2 regions of the Methylosinus sp. LW3 genome follow, and region 1 is predicted to be linked to the other one. Evidence: predicted binding sites of a transcription regulator. Region 1 holds the regulator's gene; the other holds the start of a gene.
What was found. Region 1 encodes PhoB, which activates phosphate uptake and scavenging genes when phosphate is short. Its sites were predicted from a motif close to TGTCATNNANCTGTCAT; they were not measured.
Positions count from the first base shown of each region.

Region 2: METLW3_RS0118980 (glycerophosphodiester phosphodiesterase) is a predicted target of PhoB. The motif match lies at 2,733-2,749, and genes of this name have one in related genera.

Region 1 is NZ_AZUO01000001.1:458,543-466,237, reverse strand. It holds gene pstA (phosphate ABC transporter permease PstA) at 1-507, shown strand, start outside; gene pstB (phosphate ABC transporter ATP-binding protein PstB) at 504-1,289, shown strand; gene phoU (phosphate signaling complex protein PhoU) at 1,320-2,045, shown strand; gene phoB (phosphate regulon transcriptional regulator PhoB) at 2,042-2,785, shown strand; gene hpnE (hydroxysqualene dehydroxylase HpnE) at 2,980-4,224, opposite strand; gene hpnD (presqualene diphosphate synthase HpnD) at 4,221-5,084, opposite strand; gene hpnC (squalene synthase HpnC) at 5,081-5,959, opposite strand; gene METLW3_RS0102245 (glycosyltransferase) at 5,977-7,128, opposite strand; gene METLW3_RS0102240 (potassium transporter Kup) at 7,407-7,695, shown strand, end outside.
Region 2 is NZ_AZUO01000001.1:3,783,106-3,790,800, forward strand. It holds gene METLW3_RS0118975 (heparan-alpha-glucosaminide N-acetyltransferase domain-containing protein) at 186-1,379, shown strand; gene METLW3_RS0118980 (glycerophosphodiester phosphodiesterase) at 1,419-2,669, opposite strand; gene METLW3_RS0118985 (fumarylacetoacetate hydrolase family protein) at 2,798-3,487, shown strand; gene METLW3_RS0118990 (DsbA family protein) at 3,586-4,242, shown strand; gene METLW3_RS0118995 (response regulator transcription factor) at 4,333-4,986, opposite strand; gene METLW3_RS0119000 (ATP-binding protein) at 4,983-6,383, opposite strand; gene METLW3_RS0119005 (hypothetical protein) at 6,588-7,097, shown strand; gene METLW3_RS0119010 (CTP synthase) at 7,184-7,695, opposite strand, start outside.

The sequences.
Region 1 (7,695 bases):
CTCAGCGCGCCCTCCATCGTCGTCGGCCTCTTCGTCTATACGGTGGTGGTGGCGCAGGTCGGGCATTTCTCCGGCATAGCGGGCGCTCTGGCGCTGGGCGTGCTGGTGGTGCCTGTCGTCGTGCGCACCACGGAGGACATGCTGCTGCTGGTGCCGCTGCCGCTGCGCGAGGCGGCGACGGCGCTCGGCCTGCCGCGCTCCCATATGCTGATGCGCGTCGCCTATCGCGCGGCGAAATCCGGCATCGTCACCGGCGTGCTGCTGGCCATTGCGCGCGTCTCCGGCGAGACGGCGCCGCTGCTCTTCACCTCGCTCAACAATCAGTTCTGGAGCACGGATCTCAACGCGCCGGTCTCCAGCCTGCCCGTCGTCATCTTCCAATTCGCGCTCTCGCCCTACAAGGACTGGCAGCAGCTCGCCTGGACCGGCGCTCTGCTCGTCACCATCGCCGTCCTTCTGCTCTCCATCACCGCGCGCGCGCTCAGCAGCCAGGGAAAAAACAAATGACCGCCATGCCGGTTGTCGAAGCCACTATTCCGACGAAAGTCTCGGTTCGCGATCTGGATTTCTATTACGGGTCGTCGAAGGCGCTGAAATCGATCTCGCTGCCGCTCTACACCCATAAGGTGACGGCCTTCATCGGCCCGTCCGGCTGCGGCAAATCGACTCTGCTGCGCATATTGAACCGCATGTACGACCTCTATCCCAAGCAGCGCGCCGAGGGCGAGGTGCTGCTCGACGGCGAGAATATTCTCGACCCGCACATCGATCTCAACCTGCTGCGCTCGCGCGTCGGCATGGTGTTCCAGAAGCCGACGCCCTTCCCCATGTCGATCTACGACAATATCGCCTTCGGCATTCGCCTCTACGAGAAGCTCTCGCGCAGCGAGCTCGACGGGCGCGTCGAGGCGGCGCTGCGCGGCGCGGCGCTGTGGGACGAGGTGCGCGACAAGCTGAATTCGAGCGGCCTCGGCCTCTCGGGCGGCCAGCAGCAGCGCCTGTGCATCGCGCGCACCGTCGCCATTCAGCCGGAGGTGATCCTCTTCGACGAGCCCTGCTCGGCGCTGGACCCCATCTCGACCGCGAAGATCGAGGAGCTCATCGACGAAATGTCGGAGCGCTACACGATCGCCATCGTCACCCACAACATGCAGCAGGCGGCGCGCGTCTCCGATTTCACCGCCTTCATGTATCTCGGCGATCTCGTCGAATTCGGCGAGACCAATAATCTCTTCACCGCGCCGCAGAACAAGAAGACGCAGGACTATATCACCGGCCGCTTCGGCTGAGCGCGCATCGCGCACGAGGACATTGAGACCATGAGCGAACATATCGTCAGCTCCTATGACCGCGACCTCGAAGTGCTCGGCCGCAGAATCGCCGAGATGGGAGGCATCGCCGAGAAAATGCTCGCCGAAGCCATGGATGCGCTCGCCAATTTCGACATTGAGCTCGCCCATCGCGTCGTCGCCACCGATCAGCGCCTCGACGCGCTGCAGCGGGAGATAGAGGAGAACGCCATCCTCACCATCGCGCGGCGGCAGCCGCTCGCTATCGATCTGCGCGAATGCATCGCCGCTATGCGCATCGCCGCCGATCTCGAGCGGGTCGGCGATCTCGCCAAGAGCATCGCCAAGCGCACGGTGAAAATCCTCTCCGAGGCGCGCGTGCCGCGCGCCGTCATCGGCCTCAAGACGATGGCGGAAGTCGCCGCCATACAGCTGAAGGACGTGCTCGACGCCTACGCCCAGCGCGATGTCGAGCGCGCCCGCGCCGTGTGGACCAACGACAGCGAGCTCGACGCGCTGGAAGATTCGGTGTTCCGCGATCTCCTCACCTTCATGATGGAGGACCCGCGCAACATCTCCTTCTGCACGCATCTGCTGTTCTGCTCGAAGAACATAGAGCGCATCGGCGATCACACCACCAATGTCGCCGAGACAATCGTCTATCTCGTCACTGGCGAGGCGATGCCGACCGACCGCCCCAAAGGCAAATCGGCGAGCCTTCCCGCCAGCGCGGAACCGGATGAGCCTACGAAATGAATGAAATCCGCGTCGCCGCTCCGCGCGAGGCGCCGCACGACCGCGCGCCGCGCATACTCGTCGTCGAGGACGACGCGGCGCTGGCGCTGCTGCTCGGCTATAATCTCGAGGCCGAGGGCTTTCTCGTCGAGCATATAGAGCGCGGCGACGAGGCGGAGATCCGTCTCTCCGAATCGCAGCCCGATCTCGTTATTCTCGACTGGATGCTGCCCGGCGTCTCCGGCCTCGAGATCTGCCGACGGCTGCGCGCGCGCGACGACACGCGCAGCATGCCGATCATCATGCTCACCGCGCGCGGCGACGAGAATGAGCGCGTGCGCGGCCTCTCCATCGGCGCCGACGATTATGTGGTGAAGCCCTTCTCGCCGCCGGAGCTGATGGCGCGCGTGCATGCGCTGCTGCGCCGCGCGCGGCCGGAGCGCGTGGCGACGCGGCTCGTCGCCGGCGACATAGACCTCGACCGCGAGACGCGCCGCGTGAAGCGCGGCGGGCGCGAGATTCATCTCGGCCCGACGGAGTTCCGTCTGCTGGAATATCTGATGGAAAAACCCGGCCGCGTCTTCTCGCGCGCGCAATTGCTCGACAGCGTGTGGGGGCTCTCGGCGGAGATCGACGAGCGCACCGTCGACGTGCATGTCGGCCGCCTGCGCAAGGCGATTATCCGCGGCCGCGAGAAGGACCCGATCCGCACCGTGCGCGGCACCGGCTATTCCTTCGACGAGACTTTTGGAAGGAATTGAGGGGCGATGCGAGCCTGAAGGCTCGCGGTCCAGGGGGCGCTTTGGATCGCGAGCCTTCAGGCTCGCTTTTGTCTGCACGCGCTCCCTCTGCCCATCGTCATTGCGAGCGCAGCGAAGCAATCCAGAGCCGTGGGGCGGTCCCTGGATCGCGTCGTCGCTACGCTCCTCGCGATGACGGCGGCGGCGGGCTCGACCTATGAACGCCCCGCCAGCTCCGCCGCGCGATAGCCCGACCTTATCGCGCCCTCGATCGTCGCCGGAAGGCCGGTCGCAGTCCAATCGCCGGCGAGGAAGAGATTGCGCCACCCCGTCACAGCGCCGGGGCGGCGCTGCTGCTGCGCCGGCGTCGCGGCGAAAGTGGCGCGCTTTTCCTTGACGATCTGCCATTGCGGCAGCTCCACCGGCAGGCCCGTGGCGGCGGCTGCCTCGGCCCATATGCGCTCGGCGAGGCTCTCGCGGGAATCGTCCATCAACCGATCGGCGCCGCTGATCGTCACCGAGAGCCTGTCCTCGAAAGCGAACAGCCATTCGGTGAGCGAGCCGATCATGCCGAGCAGCGCCGGCTGCCCCGGCGGCGGCGCGATCTTGAAATGCGCATTGACGATGCCGCGGAAATCATCCGGCGCGACGAGGCCCGGAACGAGCTCCTGCGCCGCCCAGGGCGGGACGGCGAGCGCGACGCTGTCATTCTCGCCGAGCGCGATTTTCTCGTCGCCGAAATCGAGCGCTGTGGCGCGCTCGCCGGAAAATTCGATTCCCTTCAGCCGCGCGGCGAAGCGCGGCGCGGCGCCACGCGCGGCGAGAGCGCTCAGCGCCGGCTCGATGAACGCCGTCCCGAGCCCGCGCCGCGCGACCAGCGGACGGCAAGCGGCGCCGCCAGCGGCCAGCGTCTCGCGCAGCACGGCGGCGGCGAGCGCGGCGGAGGAGCAGCGCGGCTCCGTATTGAGCGCGGAGAGCAGCACCGGCCCCCACAGCCGCTCATAGAGCACGCCCGAGCAATTCATCGCCTCGCCGATGGTCGCGCCCTTTTTGGCGAGGAGAATGCCGATCGCGCCGAGATAATCCGCAGGCGCCGTGCCGGGCACGCGGCGATCCGCCACGAAAATCCACCAGGGCAGGCGCGAGGCGTTCGGCCTCATGCGCCAGCGCGTTCCGTCGCGCGTGTCCAAAAAGTCGAAGGCGCATTCCTTCGGCCCGACCAGCTCATCCACCGAGCCGATGCGGCGGGCGTAATCCAGCGCCGTGGCGTTGCCGGAGAGCAGCAGATGATTGCCATTGTCGATGACGAGATCGAGGCTGGAATCATAATAGGACCGGCAGCGCCCGCCCGCCATGCGCGCGGCTTCATAGAGCGCGACGCTGCGGCCCTCGTCGGTCAGACGAATGGCGCAGGAGAGGCCGGCGAGACCCGCGCCGATGATATGCGTCGTTCCGCTCACGTCAGCGCGAATCTCAGCAGGGCCAGCAGGACTTTCGTCCGCGAGGCGGAGACCGGCGCGCGCGGCGGCGCGAAGCCGCGCGCCACCAGACGATCGAGAACCGAGCGATAGGCCGTCGCCATCAGATAGGGCGCCTTCACCGCGCGCTGCGGCGAGACGCGCATCAGCAGCTCCGATTCCGCGTAATGCTTGCGCGCGCGCTCGGCCACTGCAGCGCAGACTTGCTGAAGGCCGGGGTGCGCCAGCACCGCGCCGCGCGAGAAATCGGCGACGCCCGCGGCCTCCAGCGCCTCGCGCGGGAGATAGAGCCGCCCGCGCGCCTCGTCCTCGTCGAGATCGCGCAGAATATTGGTGAGCTGCAAGGCGCGGCCCATGTGATAGGCGAGCATGCGCGCCTTGGTCGGCAGCGCGCCGCCGGCGCTCTCCGCCTCATCGGCAAGGCCGAAGACCCTCACCGAGAGCCGCCCCACCGCGCTCGCCACATGATCGCAATAGAGATCGAGCCGATCCCATTCCGGCGCGCGAATATCCTCCACGACATCCATGGCCATGCCGTCGATGACCGCCTCGAAATCGGCGCGCTCGAGGCCGAAGCGGCGCACCGGCCGCGCCAGATCGGCGCAACGCTTATGCGTGCGGCCGGCGTAGAGCGCGTCGAGATCGCGCCGCCAATCGTCGAGCTGGGAGAGGCGCAAAGCGCGATCGCCCTCCTCATCCGCAATGTCGTCGACGGCGCGGCAGAAGCCATAGATCGCATACATTGCGTCGCGCCGCTCGGGCTCGAGAATGCGCATGGCGAGATAGAAAGAGCTTTTCGCGGCGACCCGCGGCGCCTCGGGGGCGATCGTCTCCATGCTCATCGCGCGACGCTCGCGGCGGAGGCGGCGCGCGGCGAGACGAGCCGGCGCAGCAGAGTGATCCCGGCGCCGGCCAGCGCCGTGAGCAGATATTGGCGCTTGGAGGCGTGAACCTTCTCGCTCAGCGGATCGGCGACGCGCAGCCGCGCGGTGAGCGTCTCGGCGAGGCGCTGGATCGCGCCCACTTCCATGGCGAGGCGCGTGTCGACGATGAGATCGGCGAAAGGCGCGCTCTCCTTCAGCAGCCCCTGCGTGCGCTCGGCCAGCGCGCGCAATGTCGCGGCGAGCTGCGGCGAAGCGCGATCGGCGGACAGCATCTCGACGCTCGCGCCATTGGCGGCGAGCATGTCCTGCGGCAGATAGACGCGATCGAGATTGCGATAATCTTTCGCGCAATCCTGCAGATGATTGATGATCTGCAAGGCCGCGCAGAGCGCGTCGTTCGGCCCCCAGCTCCGCGCGCGATCCTCGCCATGGACGTCGAGCACGAAGCGGCCGACCGGCATGGCCGAATAGCGGCAGTAATCGATGAGATCGTCCCAGTCGCGATAGCGCAATTGCGTCACGTCGCGGCGGAAGGCGATGAGCAGATCCTGCGCATGGCGGGGCTCGAGGCCGCGGACGGCCAGCTCGGCGCGCAGCTTTGCTGCGACGGGGATATCCTCGCCGGAGCCGAGCAGCGCCGCCTCCATGCGGTCCAGCATGGCGATCTTCTGATCGCCGGGGAGCGTCGCATGGTCGGAGATATCGTCCGCGGCGCGCACGAAATCGTAAAATGCCAGCACGGCCGCGCGGTGGCGCGGCGCGAACAGAGAGGCGACGGGGAAATTCTCGTCCTTATGGCCTTTCCCCGAAGCGGCGGCGGCGATGTCGCTCATGTGATCGCTCATCCTCCTCAGGGGGCCTGGTAGCGGCCCTTCCAGGCGCCGCCGCGCCCGCGTGTGTGCCGCCAGGCGGACAATAGCGTGAACCACGTATAGCAGGCCGCGACCGCCGGCAAGGCGAAGGCGCCGAGCCGATTGCGTCCGTAGAAACGCAGAGACGGCATATAGGACTGCGCCATCAATAGATAGGCGGTGAGAGCGATATAAGCCGCCGGCTCCGGCGCCGCGAAGGCGAGAATGGGCGGCGCGAGATAGACGAGGCCCATGCCGAGAACCGCGCCGGCCAGCCGCCAGGGCGAATAGCCCAATTGCGCATAGGCCGAGCGCGTCACCATCTGCTCGATGTCGCGCAAATGCGGATAGGGCCGCAGGCTCCAGGCGTCGTCGGTGAGGCCGAGCCAGATCGGCCCCTGCTTCTTCATCAGCTTGCCGAGCGCGCAATCGTCGATCAGCGCGCCGCGGATTTGTTGCAGGCCGCCGGCCTCCTCCAGCGCCGCGGGGCGCACCAGCATCACCCCGCCGGCCGCCCCGGCGACCGGGCTTTTCGGGTCGTTCACACGCGGGAAGGGGTAGAGCATCTGGAAGAAGAAGACGAAAGCCGGCACGAACCAGCGCTCGGCGAGGCTCTCGCAGCGCAGCTTGACCATCAGCGAGGAGAGCACCGTCCCGCGCGCCGCCGCCCCGGCGACGAGCCGCTCGACGAGGCCGGGGGCGAAGGCGATGTCGGCGTCGCAGAACAGCACGAAATCGGGCGAGACCCCGCTGGAAAGGACATGGGCGAAGCCACGGTCCATGGCCGCGAGCTTGCCGGTCCAGCCCTGCTCCGGGCGCCCCTGGAGCACGGTGAGGCGATCCTCGGCGCCTTCCTCGCGAGCGCAGGCGCGGGCGACCTCGGCCGTGCCGTCGGAGCTCTCGTCATCGACGAGGACGATCTCGAGCCGGCCGGAGAACTCCTGGCGGAACAAAGATCGCAGGCCGATGGCGACGACGTCCGCCTCGTCGCGCGCCGGAATGACGGCGACGACGCGGACGCCCTTGGGGACTAGCGCGCCCTTGGGGACGAAACGGCGGTCGTGCTCAGTGAGGCGCCAGAAGCCGCCATTGCCGAGCAGGAGATAGAGCCAGACGAGGAGGCCGACGCCTCCGAGGACAATCGCGATCATATTCCGAGCGTTCGCGTCGCCGGGGTCGCCGGGGACGATGTGACGAGGGCTCGGCCATAGCATCGCCGCGGCCGCGAGGCCAGCCCGGCCGGCGAACGCCGCATCGCAACCGCCGGCGTCTAAGGGATTTTCCTCAGAAATGGCCGGCGGCGGCTTCTCTTCCATCTGGAACAGGCGTATATCGCCGCGCCGGCGCAGCCGGGTCCGAGCATGTCGAACAGCATGTCGAGGGACCGGCGGCGCGCCCGCGCATTCCGATGTCATTCGAGGAAATTTCCATGGATCCCAATGTGGCGCGTGACGCGGCGGGCTCTTCCTCTCGATGCGACACGGAGGGCGCGGCGGCGACGCAGCCGGCGCCCGTCGCCGAGGGACACGGCTCGGCGACGAGCGCGGGCCTCATCATCGGCTCGATCGGCGTCGTCTATGGCGACATCGGCACCAGCCCGCTCTATGCGCTGCGCGAGTCGCTCGCCCACGCCAAATCCGGCGGGCTCGGCGAGGATGTCGTCATCGGCACGATCTCGCTGCTCATTTTCGCGCTGATCTTCACCGTCACCGCGAAAT
Region 2 (7,695 bases), 3.3 Mb from region 1:
GCTTGATTTCGATTACGACCCAATCCTGTATGGAGAGGCTAGCTAAGCGAGACAAATCCGATAAGCACATTGCTGCCTCCATCGTTGATTGCGTTACCATTAGCCGCACAAGCCTCCCCCCTGAAGGGGAGGGTGAGGGCTGCAGTTTCATTCATTGAATTTTCGATAGCCGGCGGAGAGACGTCATGACGAAGACAATGGAGAAAATCCCGAACGTCCCGCACGACGCCGCGCTCACCGCCGGAACGCGGCTCCTCTCCGTCGATCGCCTGCGCGGGCTCGTCATCATCGTCATGGCGCTGGACCATGTACGCGATTTCTTCGACGCCGATGCGCTGCGCTTCGATCCGACCGATCTCGAACGCACCTATCCCGCTTTGTTCCTCACGCGCTTCGTCACCCATTTCTGCGCGCCGACCTTCACCTTTCTCGCAGGCGTCTCGGCCTATCTGCACGGGCTCTCGCTCGAGGATCGCGGCGCGCTCTCTCGCTTCCTGTGGACGCGCGGGCTGTGGCTGATCCTGCTCGACATTTTCATCATCAGCCCGGTGTGGACGGTGGGCTCGGGCGCGATCGAGCTGGGGACGCTCTGGGCGATCGGCTGCGGCATGATCGCGCTTTCGGCGCTCATCCATCTGCCGACGCGCGTCGTGCTGGCGATCGGCGCGGCGATCTTGCTTTCGCACAATCTCTTCGACGGCGTTCACGCGGCGCAATTGGGCGGCTTCGCGCCCTTGTGGAATGTGCTGCACGAGAAAGGGCCGCTGCCCTTCGGCCTGCGCGGCCAGGTCTATTATCCCGTGCTGCCCTGGATCGGCGTCATCGCGCTCGGCTATGGGCTCGCGCCGATCTTCCTATGGCCGCATGAACGTCGGATGCGGGCGCTCGTCACGCTCGGCCTCGCCTTTCTCGCGGGATTTGTCGTGTTGCGCTTCGCTGGCGTCTATGGCGACGTGCGGCTCTGGCTGACTTATCCGGAAGGCGTCAGAACGGCGCTGTCCTTCCTCAACGTCACCAAATATCCGCCCTCGCTGCATTACGCGCTGGTCACGCTCGGCGTCGGGCTTCTGCTGCTGCCGGCGCTGGAGCGGGCGGGCGGCGCCGTGGGGCGCGTGCTGGCCACATTCGGCCGGGTTCCGCTCTTCGCCTATGTGCTGCATCTCTACGCCATTCTGGCGGCGGCCGTGCTCGTCGCCATAGCGAAGGGCGTCGATATCAAAGGCCTCGAGAGCGGCGGGCCGCCGCCAGAGAATTACGGGCTCGGCCTCGCCGGCGCCTATGTCATTTGGATTTTGGTCATGGCGGCGATCTATCCCGCCTGCGTCTGGTTCGCGGGCGTCAAGCGCCGCCGCCGCGACTGGTGGCTGAGCTATTTGTAAAGGAACGGCGGCGTTATCCGCCGCCGTCCGTCATGCATCTCAATTGGCGTTGAGCCAGCGCAGCCCGCGGCACGCGGAGTCATGGCCATAGAGGCCTTTGACCAGACATTTCGCCGCATCGGGGTCGGTTTTCAGCGCCCACAGCGAGCGCGCCGTCACCGCCGTATCGGCGAAGTCGCTGAACAATCCATCGACGCCGAGCTTGTAGAAGGTCAGATATTCATTGACCGGAACGCCTTTGTAATCGCTGGCGAGACGGCGCTGCTCATTGCGGAACGTATAGGGATGCACGAGCAGGCCGGCCGCATGGGCGTCGGCGACGACGGAGGTCGGCGCCAGCAGCTTGCGATCCGCCTCATCGACAGAGCCGTCGCCATTGGCGTCGGCGCAGGCGTTGTTGACGATCTTTATGCAGGCGGAACTGATGAGATAGGTCTTCCACGGCCCGACGCCATCGGCATAGGTGCGGACCTCGGCGAGGCCGGCGGGCTTCAAGAGATCGGCGAATTTGCCCTGGCGGCCGGCGACGGTCCAATCATAAGGACGATCATAGGGCGGCGTGAAATCCAGCGAGCCGTCGGGATTGACGTCATTGGCGTCGATGAGCTGGATGAGCCGCACCGTCGTCTTCTTGCGCAGATATTTCAGATTGGCCTGCTCGAAGCTCTGGATGAAGACCGGAGCGCTATGATGGTTCCAGCCATGGCGCGTCAGCACGGCGAGCAGGCGATCCTCGAGCGGGAGGTTGATCATTTGATGATAGGTCGGATGCTTGGTCTCGGGATAGACGCCGATGACGCGGCCCTCTTCGCGGCCCTTGCGCTTGGCGAGCTCGATGATCTCGTCGAAGCTCGGAATGTGGAAGCGGCCGTTGAAGTCCGGGTCGCGCTCGGCGAAGGCCTGCACGGCGCCGATCTGCTTGATCTCGCTCCAGGTGAAGTCGCTGACGAAATAGCCTTCCTGCTCGACGCCGTCGACGACGGCCTTGCGCTTGCGGTTGGCGAATTGCGGCAGGCTCTTCACATTTGTGGTGGCGATGATGTTCGGCTCGTGACGGGCGATCAGCACGCCGTCCTTGGTGGAGACGAGATCGGGCTCGATGAAATCGGCGCCGAGCTCGATCGCGAGAGCGTAGGATTCGAGCGTATGCTCGGGGACATAGCCGCCGGCGCCGCGATGGCCGATGACGATGGGACGTTGGGGACCTTCTTCGGAGGCGACGGCGGACAGCGGCGCGAGAAGAGCGGCGCAAATCAGCGCGCGTGATGCGCGGGACAGAAGCTCGATCATGAAATAACCTCGAAACGATGTGCTTTTGACATCGCTCCGATAGATGGTCAGTCTCTCGAGCGCATGACGGCGGCGCGACATTCGCGCTGCCGCCGCCCTTGTTCCGCGCAGAAACGAGAGGTTTCGCAGTGAGCGCATTTTTGTTTCCGCCGCCGGAACCGGCCGCGCTCGCCATTGCCGGCGAGACCCGGCGCTTTCCCGTGCGGCGCATCTTCTGCGTCGGGCAGAATTACGCCGCCCATGCGCGCGAGATGGGCAAGGACCCGAGCCGCGAGCAGCCCTGCTTCTTCTCCAAGCCCGCCGACGCCGTGGTCGCCAGCGGCGCGACCATCCCCTACCCGCCCCGCACCACGGACCTGCACCACGAGATCGAGCTGGTGGCGGCGATCGGAAGCGGCGGAGCGGATATCGCCCGCGCCGACGCGCTCGCGCATGTGTTCGGCTATGGCGCCGGGATCGACCTCACCCGCCGCGACCTGCAGAGCGAGGCGCGCAAGGCCGGGCGGCCTTGGGACCTCTCCAAGGGCTTCGACAATTCCGCGCCGCTGGGGGCGCTGGCGCCGGCGACGCGCGTCGGCCATCCGGGCAAGGGACGCATCAGCCTCGCCGTCAATGGCGCGATACGGCAGGACGCCGATCTCTCCGACATGATCTGGAGCGTCGCGGAGATCGTGGCGATCCTGTCGCAATTCGTGCGGCTGGAGGCGGGCGATCTCATCTTCACCGGCACGCCGGCCGGCGTCGGGCCGATCGTTTCCGGGGACCATGTGACGGGCGAGATCGAGGGCGTGGGCGGCGTCGCGCTGACGGTTGGGTAGCGATTCGCGCGACGGCGGAAAGACCGCTCTTTCCGCCGATTCCCCGCGGGCCGAAAATGCTCTATGGTCCGCCGGTTCCGCGACCCTATGGAGCGTCCATGCCCAGCTTCGACCTTCGATTTTCCCGTCGCGCCGCGCTCGCCGCGGCGGCTTTCGCCGTCTTTGGCCTCGCCGCGCCCGCCCTCGCCCAGAAGGCGCCGAGCGGCAAGATCCCGGTCGAGGAGCTGATGGGGCCAAACGCCCTGCCGGATATCGTCGAGGGCAAGGCCGACGCGCCGATCACCATCGTCGAATACGCCTCCATGACCTGCAGCCATTGCGCGGCCTTCCACAAGGACGTCTATCCGACGCTGAAGAAGAATTTCATCGACACCGGCAGGGTGAAGTTCATCCTGCGCGAGTTCCCGCTCGATCCGCTGGCCACGGCGGCCTTCATGCTGGCGCGCAACGCTGGCGACAAGCGCGACGCGGTGGTCGATCTGCTCTTCGCCCAGCAGAAGAACTGGGCCTTCGTCGACAAGCCGCTGGACGGCCTCGCCGGCGTGCTGAAGCAGACCGGGCTCGGCCAGGAGAAATTCGAGGCGACGCTGAAGGATCAGCAGCTCTTCGAGAATGTGAGCAAGGTGCGCGACCGCGCGGCGGAGAAATTCGGCATTAATTCGACGCCGACCTTCTTCATCAATGGCGACAAATACAGCGGCGAGATTTCCGAGGCCGACCTCGAGAGGATTCTGACCGAGAAGACGAAGTCGTAAAGCGCATCGGCGCGAGGCTTCACGAGGCGAGCCTGAAGGCTCGCGGTCCGATCCCGCCCTTGGACCGCGAGCCTTCAGGCTCGCATCTTCTCACACCGCCCCCTCGCCGCCGACCAGGCCGGCGCCGATGGCGAGCCAGACGAGATGCGCATCCGTGCGGGCGCCCATCTTGGATTTGATCTGATAGTGGTAATTCTGCACCGTCTTGGCGCTGAGGTTGAGCGCCCCGGCGATCTCCTCCGTCGTGCGGCCGGAGGCGACGAGGCGGAGAATCTCCGTCTCGCGCGGCCCGAGATCGTCGAGCGGGGAACGCCCCTCGGCGAGGCGCTCCGCCGCGATCTCCCGCGCTATGTCGTCGCCGAGCGCGCGGCCGCCATGGGCGACCGTCTCCACCGCGCGGACCAGTTCCGCCGCCTCGCCGCCCTTTGTGACGAAGCCGCTGGCGCCGGCCTCGAACGCCTTCAACGCATAGGCCGCGGCGTCATGCATGGTGACGACGAGAATGCGCGCCCTTTTGTCCCATTGCCTTATATGGCGCACCGCCTCCAGCCCGCCGGCGCCGCCGGTGAGCTGGAGATCCATCACCACCACATCGGGCGAGAATTTGCGATAGGCCTGATAGGCCGCGGCGGCGCTGTCCGCCTCGCCGACGACGCGAAAGCCCGGCTGGCGCTCGAGCAGGCGGCGATAGCCCTCCCGCACAATCGGATGATCGTCGACGAGCAGCACCGAGACGCCGCTCACGCCGCCCGCCCGAATGCGCCGGCGGCGTTGGAATTGGCCGGCGCCAGCGGAATGCGCGCCGCGACGCAGACGCCGCGCGCGGCGCGATCGATGGAGAGGCTGCCGCCGAAGGCGGAAACGCGCTCGCGCATGCCGAGCAGGCCATGGCCGGCGGAAAAGTCGATGCGCGTCGGATCGCCCTCGCCATCGTCCTCCACAGTGAGCGCGACGAAACCATCATTGGAGGCGAGCCGCTCCACGCGCAGAAAAACCTCGCTCGGCCGGCCGTGGCGCATGGCGTTGGTGAGGCACTCCTGCGCGATGCGGAAGACGCTGGTGGAGACCGCGGGCGGCACGCCGGCGAGATCGCCCATCAGATCGAGATGCACGACTGCACGAGGCGCCGTCTGCGCGTTCCAGCCGGCGACGAGCTGAACGAGGCAGGCCTCGAGGCCCAGCTCGTCGAGATCCTGCGAGCGCAGCCGCGCCAGCGCCTCGCGCAGGGTCATCGTCATGCGCCGCGCCACCTTGCCGATGGAGCGCGCGTCGGCCGCGAGATCGGGCCGGTCGGACGCCCCCGCCTCTATCGCCGCAGCGAAGGCGCTGGTCGCCGTCAGGCATTGGCCGAACTCGTCATGGAGATCGCGCGCCAGAGCGCGGCGCTCCTCCTCCTGCACCTCGAACAGCCGCTTGGTCAGCGCGACCCGCTCCGCCGTCGTTTGCGCCAATCGCTCGGCGAGGTCGTTGACGGCGCGGGCGATGAGGCCGAACTCGCCGCTGGTGAAGGATTTGATGCGATGGCGGTAATTGCCATTCTCGAGCCGGCGCAGCCCATCGACGATGATCTGCGTCGGCGCCAGCGCGTGGAAGATGGCGAGCGCCGCCAGCAGGCAGACGCCGACCGCCATGGAGGCGGCGACGCCGGCGACGATGGAGATTTCGCGCCAGGCCTGTCGCACCGCGGCGCCCTGATCGGCGCGCGCCACCACGGCGCCCGTCTCCGGCTGGCGCACGGTGAGCGGCCGCGACACCGGCGCCGGCGCGCCGAACAGAAGATCGAAAGCGCGGGTGAACCATTGCGGCGCCTCGACGCCGACGCCATCCATCTGGCTGCACAGAACGCGCGGCTCCTCCGTCCCCGGCGCGAAAGTGATGCAGACGCCGGGGGAGACCAGCTTCAAAGTCGCCAGCGATTCCCAATTGGGAATGGGCAATATGTTGTCGCGCCGCATGGAGCCGCGCCAGAGAATCTCGCGCCAGAAGAGATGCTCGAGCTCATGGGCGACGCGCTCGGCAGAGCCTCGCGTTTCCGCGCGAATGGAGCGATTGGCGTCGTCCATCACCCAGCCGATGGCGAGCGCCAGGCAAAAGCCCACAATGGCGACGAGTCGCATGATGAGGCGAATGATCAATTGCATCGGGCTTCGCTCCGGCTTTCTCCCAGCATCGCCGAGTAAAGCAGGAATCGCCTTGACCGCCAATGCGATCCGGCCGCCGCTCTGCTTTACCTCGGGAAGATCGGGCAAAATGCCCGGGCGACGCGGGTCCGGGCGCCCTAGGACGAGAGGCGGCGAGCAGGCAGGATCGCCCCTCTCCCCTGTCGGGGTTTTCGGAGATTTACGATGAGACAGCGATCGATCGCGGCGCGCCTGCCGTCGCGCAACGCCTTTCTGCTCGCCTTTGCGACGCTGCTGCTGGGCATGGCGCTCGCCATCGCCTGGATCTTGGGCGTCACTCTGTTCTACCCGGACAGCGCGCTCGCCCAGGCCATTCCCCGGCGCGACGATCTCATCCGCGCCCATATCGATTATCTGATGATGGCGCAGTTCGTCTTTGTCTTCGCGCTGCTGTTCCGCCAATACGCCATACGGCCGCCGATCTGGATGATCGTCTCTATCTGCTTCGGAACCTTCAACAATCCGCTGTCCTTCGCGCTGCGCGCGCTGACGCCGAAGATCGATCCGGCGACGCTGCCGCCGGTCGAGCCGCATTTTCCCCTGATTGCGGGCGTGAGCTTCACTCTGACGACGGTGGGATTTCTGACGGCGGCCTTCCTCGCGGCGCGCGCGGCTTGGCGCGCCGGCGAAGCCGCGGCGCCGACGATCGCTCGGAGCCTCGAGCGAGCGGAGTAACTCCGAGCGCGAGCGAGCCTGACGGCTCGCGGTCCAGGATGCGCTTTGGACCGCGAGCCTTCAGGCTCGCTCGCGCCTATGCTTTGTCAGACCAGCCGGCTCTGCGCCTTCGCCGCCTCGATGAAGCTGGCGAAGAGCGGATGCGGCTCGAAGGGGCGCGACTTCAACTCCGGGTGATATTGCACCCCGATGAACCAGGGATGGTCGGGAATTTCGACCGTCTCCGGCAGCACGCCATCCGGCGAGGAGCCGGCGAAGGAGAGGCCATGCGCCTCCAGCCGCTCGCGATAGGCGTCGTTCACCTCATAGCGGTGGCGATGGCGCTCCGATATATCGCAGCGGCCGTAGATGGCGGCGATGCGCGAGCCGGGCTTCAGATGGGCGGGATAGGCGCCGAGGCGCATCGTGCCGCCGAGATCGCCGCTCGCGGAGCGCTGCTCCAGCGCATTGCCGCGCAGCCACTCGGTCATCAGGCCGACGACGGGCTCCTCGCAGGGGCCGAATTCGGTCGAATTGGCCTTGTCTATGCCGGCGAGGGCGCGCGCCGCCTCTATGACCGCCATCTGCATGCCGAAGCAAATGCCGAAATAGGGAACGC